2 regions of the Virgibacillus halodenitrificans genome follow, and region 2 is predicted to be linked to the other one. Evidence: a T-box and tRNA genes for the amino acid it is inferred to sense, from the RefSeq annotation. Region 2 holds a T-box; the other holds one or more tRNA genes.
What was found. A T-box is a leader RNA that pairs with one kind of tRNA and senses whether it is charged. The one in region 2 lies ahead of tyrS (tyrosine--tRNA ligase), so its partner is inferred to be a tRNA-Tyr.
Positions count from the first base shown of each region.

Region 1 (6,119 bases), 760 kb from region 2:
TTACGAACAATGGTAGGAGAGCGTTCCAAGTGCTGTGAAGTCAGACCGTGAGGACTGGTGGAGCGCTTGGAAGTGAGAATGCCGGTATGAGTAGCGAAAAAAGAGTGAGAATCTCTTTCACCGAAAGCCTAAGGTTTCCTGAGGAAGGCTCGTCCTCTCAGGGTTAGTCGGGACCTAAGCCGAGGCCGAAAGGCGTAGGCGATGGACAACAGGTAGATATTCCTGTACCACCTCATGAGCGTTTGAACGATGGGGGGACGCAGTAGGATAAGGAATGCGCACCGATGGATGTGTGCGCCCAAGCAGTGAGAAAGTTGGATAGGCAAATCCGTCCAACAATTTCAAGCTGTGATGGGGAGGGAAATAGAGTACCGAAGTTCCTGATTTCACACTGCCAAGAAAATCCTCTAGTGAGTTCATAGGTGCCCGTACCGCAAACCGACACAGGTAGGCGAGGAGAGAATCCTAAGGTGAGCGGGAGAACTCTCGTTAAGGAACTCGGCAAAATGACCCCGTAACTTCGGGAGAAGGGGTGCTCCTTTAAGGAGGAGCCGCAGTGAATAGGCCCAAGCGACTGTTTAGCAAAAACACAGGTCTCTGCGAAGCCGAAAGGCGAAGTATAGGGGCTGACACCTGCCCGGTGCTGGAAGGTTAAGGGGAAGCGTTAGCTTACGCGAAGCGCAGAACCGAAGCCCCAGTAAACGGCGGCCGTAACTATAACGGTCCTAAGGTAGCGAAATTCCTTGTCGGGTAAGTTCCGACCCGCACGAAAGGTGCAACGACTTGGGCACTGTCTCAACGAGAGACCCGGTGAAATTATACTATGCGTGAAGATGCGCATTACCCGCGACAGGACGGAAAGACCCCGTGGAGCTTTACTGTAGCCTGATATTGAATGTTTGTACAGCTTGTACAGGATAGGTGGGAGCCTTGGAAACCGGAGCGCCAGCTTCGGTGGAGGCATCCGTGGGATACCACCCTGGCTGTACGACCATTCTAACCCAGGGCCGTGATCCGGTCCGGAGACAGTGTCAGGCGGGCAGTTTGACTGGGGCGGTCGCCTCCCAAAAGGTAACGGAGGCGCCCAAAGGTTCCCTCAGAATGGTTGGAAATCATTCGTAGAGTGTAAAGGCAGAAGGGAGCTTGACTGCGAGACCTACAAGTCGAGCAGGGACGAAAGTCGGGCTTAGTGATCCGGTGGTTCCGCATGGAAGGGCCATCGCTCAACGGATAAAAGCTACCCCGGGGATAACAGGCTTATCTCCCCCAAGAGTTCACATCGACGGGGAGGTTTGGCACCTCGATGTCGGCTCATCGCATCCTGGGGCTGTAGTCGGTCCCAAGGGTTGGGCTGTTCGCCCATTAAAGCGGTACGCGAGCTGGGTTCAGAACGTCGTGAGACAGTTCGGTCCCTATCCGTCGTGGGCGTTGGAAGTTTGAGAGGAGCTGTCCTTAGTACGAGAGGACCGGGATGGACACACCGCTGGTGTACCAGTTGTTCCGCCAGGAGCATAGCTGGGTAGCTACGTGTGGCAAGGATAAGTGCTGAAAGCATCTAAGCATGAAGCCCCCCTCAAGATGAGACTTCCCATCACTTCGAGTGAGTAAGATCCCTCAGAGACGATGAGGTTGATAGGTCCGAGGTGGAAGCGTGGTGACACGTGGAGCTGACGGATACTAATAGATCGAGGACTTAACTAATTTTCTTCTTTGATCGTCGTTGTTTTTCTCTTATTTAGTTTTTAGGGTATAAATCATACATATTTACAATAAATACTTGATTTTTTCCTAGAAACAATTATAATAATGATTGTCATGAAAAATTCCTAAGTAACTCGGATCAAGTTTGAAATGGTCTGGTAGCAATAGCGGAGAGGTCACACCTGTTCTCATGCCGAACACAGAAGTTAAGCTCTCCAGCGCCGATGGTAGTTGGGACTTTGTCCCTGCAAGAGTAGGACGCCGCCAGGCATATTCAATAAAAAGTTGATCATTATATTGGATTATTCCACAGTAGCTCAGTGGTAGAGCAATCGGCTGTTAACCGATCGGTCGTAGGTTCGAATCCTACCTGTGGAGCCAATGGAGAGCTGTCCGAGTGGCCGAAGGAGCACGATTGGAAATCGTGTAGGCCGTTACCGCGGCCTCGAGGGTTCGAATCCCTCGCTCTCCGCCACCTTACTTATATTAATGGCCCGTTGGTCAAGCGGTTAAGACACCGCCCTTTCACGGCGGTAACACGGGTTCGAATCCCGTACGGGTCACCAACATGGAGGATTAGCTCAGCTGGGAGAGCACCTGCCTTACAAGCAGGGGGTCGCAGGTTCGAGCCCTGCATCCTCCACCATTAATTTTAAATTATTCACATCGCGGGGTGGAGCAGTTCGGTAGCTCGTTGGGCTCATAACCCAAAGGTCGCAGGTTCAAATCCTGCCCCCGCAACCAAATTAATTCATTGAATGACAATAGCACTTAAGAGTGCAAATTAATATGGTCCGGTAGTTCAGTTGGTTAGAATGCCTGCCTGTCACGCAGGAGGTCGCGGGTTCGAGTCCCGTCCGGACCGCCACTATTATTTAATACCATGTTGGTACTTTACAACTAAATGGCTCGGTAGCTCAGTCGGTAGAGCAAGGGACTGAAAATCCCTGTGTCGGCGGTTCGATTCCGTCCCGAGCCACCATTTTTTTGTCTTTATAAATATGGAGGGGTAGCGAAGTGGCTAAACGCGGCGGACTGTAAATCCGCTCCCTCAGGGTTCGGCAGTTCGAATCTGCCCCCCTCCACCATTTATCTTTTTAACATATAAGTAGGGGTATAGTTTAATGGTAAAACGAAGGTCTCCAAAACCTTTGATGTGGGTTCGATTCCTACTACCCCTGCCATTTTAATATGGCGGCCGTGGCGAAGTGGTTAACGCACCGGATTGTGGCTCCGGCACGCGTGGGTTCAATCCCCACCGGTCGCCCCTTTTAATATTCAATATCTTATATTGGGCTATAGCCAAGCGGTAAGGCATCGGGTTTTGATCCCGTGTATCCTAGGTTCGAATCCTAGTAGCCCAGCCAATTGCGGAAGTAGTTCAGTGGTAGAACACCACCTTGCCAAGGTGGGGGTCGCGGGTTCGAATCCCGTCTTCCGCTCCAATATATTATGGCGGTATAGCCAAGTGGTAAGGCAGAGGTCTGCAAAACCTTTATCACCGGTTCAAATCCGGTTACCGCCTCCATGAACATGCCGGTGTGGCGGAATTGGCAGACGCGCGGGACTCAAAATCCCGTTCCTTCACGGGAGTGTCGGTTCGACCCCGACCACCGGTATCATAGATATAAATACGACGACGTTTTAGCGAAATTTATTCGTTAGAGGGTCGTCTTTTTTGCGTTCATATTACGCAGTATGTGTGTGGCTAGTCTCCTGTCCATTTGTAAACAGGGGCTTTTCTTTGAACGAACGAAGGGGAGTTTTTTTTTATGGTTAAAAATCGAGATATACAAAGAAATAACTCATAAAACATACATCCGCAAAGGCAATAATTGCATTAGCTCTAGTTGATAAATTAAAAGGTTGTTAATTGTAATAAGCGTATTTATATAGAAGAAACGAGGAAACCATCTCTTCGTTTCTAAACTCCTGTCTCTCACAAAATAATTATCTTTACTAAACCTTAATTCACAATTTATTGTCAGTTAATAAATGATTGATAGTATTGAGACAAGACTTACTAAAGGAGGAACTTTGTGTGAAATTTAAAGCTATTTTTAGTACGATTACACTTGGACTAGCACTCATTTTCACTTTTGGTTTTTCTATGAACGTTGTGGAAGGTAAAACAGACAAGAATCAAAAACTGCAATTTAACAGTAACGGGAAATTTAAGATTGTACAGTTTAACGACACGCAGGATGACGAGGATATTGATCCACGAACTGTTGCTTTAATGGAGAAAACTCTAGATGAAGAAAAACCTGATTTTGTTGTGATTAACGGTGATATGATACAAGGTGATGTAAAAAACAAAAAACAAGTTAAAAAAGCAATAGACAATATTGCGCAGCCTATGGAAGAACGTGGTGTGAAATGGGCAATTACATTCGGAAATCACGATGAAGATCATACATTTAAGACTGGTATAGATGAAGAAAAGATGCTTGATATCTATATGTCATATGAACATAATATGAACCAGCCTGGCCCAAAAGGTGTTACAGGAACCGGCAATAATTCGATTGAAATCAGGAATTCCAAAAACGCAAAAGCCGCATTTAACATCTGGTTATTCGACAGTGGAAGGTATGCTCCAGATGAAGTAGCAGGTCAAGATTTTAAAGGTTATCAAACCTATGATTGGCTAAAAACGGATCAAGTCGAGTGGTATTATGAGACGTCAAAAAAACTTGAAAAGAAGAACGGCTATCCAGTTCCATCGCTTGCTTTCATGCATATCCCACTTCCGGAATTTGAGTATATGTGGTTTGCTCGCCCATACCAGGCTAATCAAGCAAGTCATCAAGAAGCAATAAAAAAGCATAACATAACCGGAGAGAAAAATGAATGTGTTTGTACTGGTCCATTTAACAGTGGTATGTTTTCAGCAATGCTAGAACGCGGGGATGTTAAAGGTGTATTCGCCGGCCATGACCATATTAATACATACGTTGGTGATTACTACGGTATTAAGCTTGGTTACGCAGGAAGTACTGGGTTTGGGGCGTATGGCCTTGGTGGCGAGGAAAATAACCGTTTGCGTGGAGCTCGAGTGTTCACATTGGATGAAAAAGATAAAGATGTATTTGTCGATACACAAATGGTCTTTGCTAGAGATTATGGGATTGAATAAGAGATTCTTGAATAAATCTAATTAGATATTAATTGCAAGGTTAATTTTAAAAGTAAGAACAGTCCTGATAAGAGATGAATCTGGCTGTTCTTTTTTCTTGTCTTTTCCCTTATGTTTAGCTTAGAGACGTGTTAGGTACATATTCTGTCCCTTCCCCTATGAAATTGATCTCTTCTTTATTATAACAGGCAAAGAAGAAGACGGAATTTGAAAAATCTTGGAATCTTAATTGAAAGAAATCTAGAAATTAATTTGTAATGGAATTAGGTAGTTGGTGAATATGTAAGATATTCTTGACGGATTCTGTCGCTTAATTTATTACTAATGAAGGAATACTAGCACAAAACTTTCCTTTCCACATTGCGTTTTATTTTCTATTAAATTTAATCACACATGCTAAAAAATGATAGAATAGATATAGAGTTATATATGTATTAGCCTTAGGAGTGAAACAGGATTGAATAAAAAAGATATCGCAAATATTCGTAAACAATTTAAAGTGAATAATGACTTATTAAAAATACATGAGATTTTTAATGTATATGTTATGAAGGAATCTAGTGAGATTTATCATTATCAAAGTGTGCCATTTGAGTTACTGGAGGATGAGCAAAAGGAGCTCTTTTTGGCTAACTTTAAGAAAGTATTGTCTGGGCAAATGGATGAGAAACTATTTGAGTTGAAGTTTCAGCGTGATGTGGAAGATAGTAGCCAGCTTATTTTACATCAGGGTCTATTAAGTAATGATACAGAGGAATGGAATAACCAAATGCTTCGTCTTGTAGAGAAAATGTTGAAAGACAAGCAATATGAGATGGACATTGTCATTACCTTCATTCGTGGTGAATATATGAAGCCGATGAAGCGCAGTAATGAGGAGTCCGAAGAGAATGCAAGAGATGCGGTTTATTCGCACTCCTTTATTATGGGAAGTATGAACAAGACACAGGACCCGAAGAAAGAACTGCTGTTTGACTATGTGGAAAAGGAATTCAAATATAATATCGTCGTAGACCCAATTATTAATTTGAAGGCACCTATGTCGGGATTCTTATTCCCGTGCTTTTCGGATAGCGCAGCAGATGTCAATCATGTGCTTTACTCAGCAGGAAAAGCCTATGAGCTGGATTATCATTTCATCGAAGAAGTTTTAAATGCCGAAGAAACAATGACCGCTGAGGATGATAAGGTTGTTTTCGAGGAAATCGTAAAAAAGGTTGCTGGTGATCAAATCAATACATCTACGCTTTCCAATGTGTATGATGAAATTCATCGGACC
Region 1 covers NZ_CP017962.1:657,003-663,121, forward strand. Annotated here, with positions in the region: rRNA gene BME96_RS03355 (23S ribosomal RNA) at 1-1,701, shown strand, start outside; rRNA gene rrf (5S ribosomal RNA) at 1,856-1,971, shown strand; tRNA gene BME96_RS03365 (tRNA-Asn) at 2,008-2,082, shown strand; tRNA gene BME96_RS03370 (tRNA-Ser) at 2,085-2,176, shown strand; tRNA gene BME96_RS03375 (tRNA-Glu) at 2,193-2,267, shown strand; tRNA gene BME96_RS03380 (tRNA-Val) at 2,272-2,347, shown strand; tRNA gene BME96_RS03385 (tRNA-Met) at 2,369-2,445, shown strand; tRNA gene BME96_RS03390 (tRNA-Asp) at 2,493-2,569, shown strand; tRNA gene BME96_RS03395 (tRNA-Phe) at 2,608-2,683, shown strand; tRNA gene BME96_RS03400 (tRNA-Tyr) at 2,705-2,789, shown strand; tRNA gene BME96_RS03405 (tRNA-Trp) at 2,812-2,885, shown strand; tRNA gene BME96_RS03410 (tRNA-His) at 2,896-2,968, shown strand; tRNA gene BME96_RS03415 (tRNA-Gln) at 2,994-3,068, shown strand; tRNA gene BME96_RS03420 (tRNA-Gly) at 3,072-3,146, shown strand; tRNA gene BME96_RS03425 (tRNA-Cys) at 3,156-3,229, shown strand; tRNA gene BME96_RS03430 (tRNA-Leu) at 3,237-3,320, shown strand; gene BME96_RS03435 (metallophosphoesterase family protein) at 3,743-4,840, shown strand; gene BME96_RS03440 (DUF4317 domain-containing protein) at 5,298-6,119, shown strand, end outside.
Region 1: it encodes a tRNA-Tyr, which carries the amino acid that the T-box ahead of tyrS (tyrosine--tRNA ligase) is inferred to sense. The anticodon was not compared.

Region 2 (6,119 bases):
AGGAATTAGATAAACGCCCTTACGCTCCTGGTCAACATGGACCGAATCAACGCAAGAAAATCACAGAATATGGTTTACAAATGCAAGAGAAGCAAAAGCTTCGCTTCATGTACGGGTTGACCGAACGTCAATTCCGTAATTTATTCAACCTTGCTGGTAAAATGAAAGGTATTCATGGTGAAAACTTCATGATTCTTCTTGATTCTCGCCTTGATAATATCGTTTACCGCTTGGGACTTGCTCGTACTCGCAGACAAGCTCGTCAGCTAGTTAACCATGGTCATGTTCTTGTTGATGGTTCTCGTGTGGATATTCCATCATACCGTTTAAAGCCTGGCCAAGCTGTTAGCTTGCGTGAAAAGTCTAAAAATCTTGATATTGTTAAAGAAGCGATTGAAGTTAATAACTTCATTCCTGAATATTTAACATTTGATGCAGATAAAATGGAAGGTACTCTCGTTCGTTTCCCTGAACGTTCTGAACTTCCAGCTGAAATTAACGAAGCGCTTATCGTAGAATTCTACTCTCGTTAAGCTAAAAACCGGAGGATGTCCTCCGGTTTTTTTGTTGCTTTGAAATCTATAAAATTGGCTTTAGTATATATGTTGGGGCTATTCAATGATTCGCAAAATATATAACCTGCGGACTAACTTGATAATACTGTAAACAGCCGTTTCAGGAAATAATGCATGCTAAGTTAAACCCTATATATTAGTTCATGAATAGGTAAGGCGGATTATCTTATTCTGCGGCGGATACTTTTGCTCTCCTGCCAATTAATCTGTTCTTCGGCGAGTATCTCCCATCGCTTTACTCTATCTCCATTTAAAAAGCAAGGACAATTATAAATTGCCCTTGCCAGCATTAACTAAAGTCAATAAGAAAATATTTCTTCTTCCCTCTTCGGATTACAGTAAACATATCACCAATACGATCCTCTTTACTTACTACATAGCCTAGTTCCTGTTGACGCTCTCCATTAATATAGACAGCTCCATTGGTAATATCTTCTCTTGCCTGTCTTTTAGAGGAAGAAATAGAAGCATCAACAAGTAGTTCTATTAAATCTATTTCGTTTTTCGCAGCTTTGTATGTTGGTACATCCTTAAAGCCTTGTTTAATTTCTGTTGCAGTTAATTGTTTGATATCTCCACTGAATAATGCGGCTGAAATTTTCTGTGCCTGTTCAAGAGCCTCCTGACTATGAACCTCTTTAGTCATTTCCTCAGCTAATCTTCGTTGAGCTACCCTTTTTTCAGGTTGGTCTTTAACTTCACTTTCCAGTTCAGCCATCTCTTCATCAGAAATAAATGTGAAGTAACGTAGGAACTTAATTACATCTCGATCATCTGTATTAACCCAAAATTGGTAGAATTCATAGGGAGATGTTTTTTCCGGATCAAGCCACACAGCGCCGCCTGCTGTCTTTCCAAACTTTGTCCCATCCGCTTTCGTAATTAAAGGAACCGTAAGACCAAATACCTTAATTTCATCGCTTTCCTGCTCGCGAGATCGACGAATAAGTTCCATGCCTGCTGTAATATTTCCCCATTGATCACTTCCGCCTATTTGCAGCGTACAGTTCTCTTGTTCATATAGCTTAAGAAAGTCAAGAGATTGCAAAATCATATAACTGAATTCTGTGTACGTGATTCCCTGCTCGATTCTTGCCGATACAGATTCTTTTGCGAGCATATAGTTTATCCCAAAATGCTTTCCTGCATCTCTAAGAAAATCAATAATAGTCATATTGGATAACCAATCATGATTGTTACGTGCAACTACAGGATTATCTCCTTGATTAAACTCAACAAGTTTAGCTATTTGCTGCTTTATTTTTTCACTAAACCCTTTAACTACATGAGCTTCATTCAAAGAACGCTCACTAGTACGACCACTTGGATCGCCTATCATACCGGTACCACCACCAACAAGCGCAATTGGTTTATGCCCGGCTTTTTGGAATCTTTTTAACATAGTAATTGGTAACAGATGGCCAATATGAAGGCTGTCTGCTGTTGGATCAAATCCACAATATAAGGTAACTTGGTTTTCTGCCAAGTGTTTTTCCAGTCCTTCTCTATCCGTTGTTTGATGAATTAAACCTCTTTTTTCTAAGTCCTGCAAAATATCCATTCTTCCTCACACTCCATCATAAAATTAATTGCAATTACTTTTGTAGGTCTACTGTTAAAAAAATAGCCAAATAAAAAAACTCCTCCCTATAGAAAAGGGACGAGTTTAACACGCGGTACCACCCTTGTTGCAAATAAATTTGCCACTTAGGATTGTTAACGATGTTTCCACCGCTTTCCAGTTATCTGTATAAAGATGAAAGGAAAGTATGCTCCAGATTGTAATTCGCCTGCAAATTTGTCCTGACTTCCACCAACCGTCAGGTCTCTTAAACAGTGATCTGCATAACTACTGTAATTCCTTCATTGCAAAATAATATAGTACATTTATTAATACCATATTCCATTTTTAAATGCAAGGCTCTTATAAATTTTGTATACCCCTTAATTTTAATTATGCTATAATAGTACTTGAATTTAGGAGGTTTTGCTATGGATTTCAAGCAATTATTTCAAAAATATAGCAAGAAAGTTAAACACTTATGGAAAACAGGAAAGGTTCAAAAGTCTTCTCGAGTTACATATGATGTAGTTTGGAATGTTATTCTTTTCTTTTTGATTATTAGTTTCATAGGCATGTTCTTTGCAGGTGGAATTGGAGCTGGCTACTTTGCCTCACTAGTAAAAGATGAACCAATTCGAAGCAAAGAAGCGATGAAAAAAGACATCTATAATTATGAAGAAACTACGAGTCTCTATTTTGCCGATAAAATTTATTTGGGTGATGTGCGATCCGACATACATAGAGAAGAAACCTCGTTAGATAAAATATCCCCAACCTTAATTGATGCAGTAATCGCTACAGAAGATGAATATTTTGAAGAACATAAAGGAGTAGTTCCTAAAGCAATTGTCAGAGCTATCATGCAGGAAGCTCTTAATTCCGATGTAAAGACTGGTGGTAGTACATTAACTCAGCAATTAATTAAAAACCAAATCTTAACTAACGAAGTGTCTTTTGAGAGAAAAGCAAAAGAAATACTTCTTGCACTACGTTTAGAACGTTTCTTTGAAAAAGACGAGATTTTGGAAGCATATTTAAACATCGTTCCATATGGTAGAAACGCTTCCGGTCAAAACATCGCTGGTATTCAAACAGCGGCTCAAGGTATATTTGGATTAAATGCGGACGAAGTAAACTTGGCTCAGGCTGCATATCTTGCTGGACTTCCACAGAGCCCTTCTGCCTATACACCTTTTGCAAATGGCGGTGGGTTAAAAGAAGAAAGCGGTTTGCAGCCTGGAATTAACAGAATGAAATCTGTGCTTAATAGAATGTATGATGCAGAGTATATCTCAGAAAAACAATACAAAGAAGCCATGGAATACGATATTAAGTCAGATTTCGCCAAGGGTAAAAAATCACCAATTGAAGAATACCCTTACTTGACTGTAGAATTGCAAGAAAGGGCAAAAAATATTATAAAAGAATACTTGATTGAAAAAGACGGCTACACCTTGGAAGATGTGAAAGGGAATAAAAAGTTAAATGAAGAATATTCGATTCTTGCTGAACGTTCTATTGAAACAGATGGTTTTCACATCTATTCTACTATAGATAAGAAAATTTACGACGTGTTTCAGAAAGTAGCAAAGAACTACGAACATTATGGACCAGACCGCACATTTACGGATACCAATCCGGAAACCGGCAAAACAGTTGAAATAACTGAAAAAGTACAAACAGGAGCTGTTTTAAGAGAAAATAGCACAGGTAAAATAATTAGCTTTGTTGGCGGGCGTGGGCATAAGGACAACCAAAATAGACATGCTACTGAAACGCTCAGATCACCAGGGAGTACCATTAAACCATTACTAGACTATGCACCAGCTATGGAGAAAGGCTATATTCAGCCTGGTACTGTGCTAGCTGACTATGCAAAAAAGTTGCCGGGTTGGGACTATAACGAGCCTAGTAACTACGGTGGTGGACATTATGGAATAATATCTGCAAGAACTGCACTTACCAATTCATATAACATGCCCGCAGCTGAAATATATACTAGAATGATTCACGAAAACCCTGCAAAGGAATATTTAGTAGATAAAATGGGAATTAGTACGTTAACCAAAGAAGAAAAAACATATCCTTCACTAGCGATTGGAGCTACTGAAAAAGGAATTACAGTTGAAGAGAATGTGAGTGCTTTTTCTACCTTCGGAAATAACGGTAAGTTTGTTGATGGTTATATGATTGAAAAAATAACTACAAATGACGGTGATGTAATTTATCAACATGAGACAAAGCCAACGGACGTGTTCTCACCACAAACAACGTACCTAACTGTCGATATGATGCGTGATGTAATTAACCAAGGAACTGGTGCCTATTTAAGATCACAGCTAAGCAATGGTGGAGTTGATTGGGCTGGTAAAACAGGTACATCACAGGATTATAAAGATGCATGGTTTATTGCGACAAACCCAAATGTGACGTTTGGAACGTGGATTGGCTATGATACACCACACTCCATTTATAATACTGGAATGTCTCTAAGCTATAGCAAACGTAATATTAAACTATGGGCACAATTAATCAATAGCGCTGCAGATATTAAGCCAGAGCTAATTACCCCTTCTGATAGATTCAAGCAACCGGAAGGCATTGTAAGTAGAAGCTATTGTGCAATATCAGGAATGTTACCATCCGAACTTTGTGCAAAAGCCGGTCTAGTTAAAACTGACCTGTTTAATGTCAAATATGTTCCAACTAAAAAGGATGATAGTTTGATCGGTGGCAGCTATGTCACAGTTAATGGTAAAGCTGTCGTAGCAGGGCCTAACACGCCAAGCGAATTTGTAAAAGGTGATGGCTTAGCATTTAATCCAGAATGGTTAAAACGCAATGGTTATGATAATCTTAGTGATCTTTCCCAGCTTTATCCAAGGACAGAAACTGAAAAGTGGGAAAAGATTAGCGGACCAAGTGGTGGCAAGGTTGGAAGTGCTATAAAGGATGATGGTAAATCTCCTGTAGCTCCTTCCTCCCTCTCTAAATCAGGTAGTAAGTTGACTTGGAGTAAGTCTGGAAGCAATGACGTGGTCGGCTATCGTATTTACAAAGAAAGCGCAGGCGGCGATTTATCCCTTGTAGGAAGTACTGTAGACACATCCTATCCAATTGGAGGCGGAAATGCTATCTATCGAGTAAAAGCGGTTGATTATTTCGGCAAAGAGTCCTCCCCTTCAAAGGAATTGATTGTTGGAGATACAAATAAAAAAGAACCTGAAAAGCCAGACAAAGACCAGGATAAGAAAAAAGATGAAAAAAAACCTGATGACAATAAAGATGAAAATAAGGATAAGAAAGATAAGGAAGATCAGAACGATTCCAAACCAGATGAAGAGAAACAAGACTCAGAAGAAGCAAGTGAAAATAATGGTGGAGAAAACAACACTGGTGATAACGAGGAAAATGCCAATCCATAAGCCTCTTCACTCATAATAATTTAAAAAAGCCAGCCGTGAATAAATATCACAGCTGGCTTTTTGTTAGTTCAATAACGCATGTGTCTACATTAGTAACTACGGATTATAGATAAACTGCGACGTAACTTGGTTGTTTGTAAATGGTCCCGGCGGATTGCTTCGTTCAGCAGCTGATTAACTCATTCTCCGGCAGATTATCTCACTCTGCTGCTGATAGTCCCCGCTCTACTTCGCATTTCCCTCCAACTACGCAAAATTTTTAACAATAAATCATATTTTGGCCATAAAGAAATTATCAAGTTTTAATAATAAATTTGTATACCATATGTGAGATAATTTCAACAAATTCCATAAATAACTAAAATTATATAGCTTTATCTAGTATAATGAACATAAGCGTACAGTAATCTAAACATTATTTTAAACAGGTGGTGAAATGATTGGAGCACACGAAAAACTATCATTCCCTAACTAAGCACACAGCAGACGAAACAATTACCATTGAAGGTCCTTTATCCTCGGGTGAATTAAAAAAATATCAATTTCATGAACATT
Region 2 covers NZ_CP017962.1:1,414,812-1,420,930, reverse strand. Annotated here, with positions in the region: gene rpsD (30S ribosomal protein S4) at 1-533, shown strand, start outside; gene tyrS (tyrosine--tRNA ligase) at 865-2,136, opposite strand; T-box leader at 2,229-2,451, opposite strand; gene BME96_RS07445 (transglycosylase domain-containing protein) at 2,568-5,564, shown strand; gene BME96_RS07440 (GNAT family N-acetyltransferase) at 6,005-6,119, shown strand, end outside.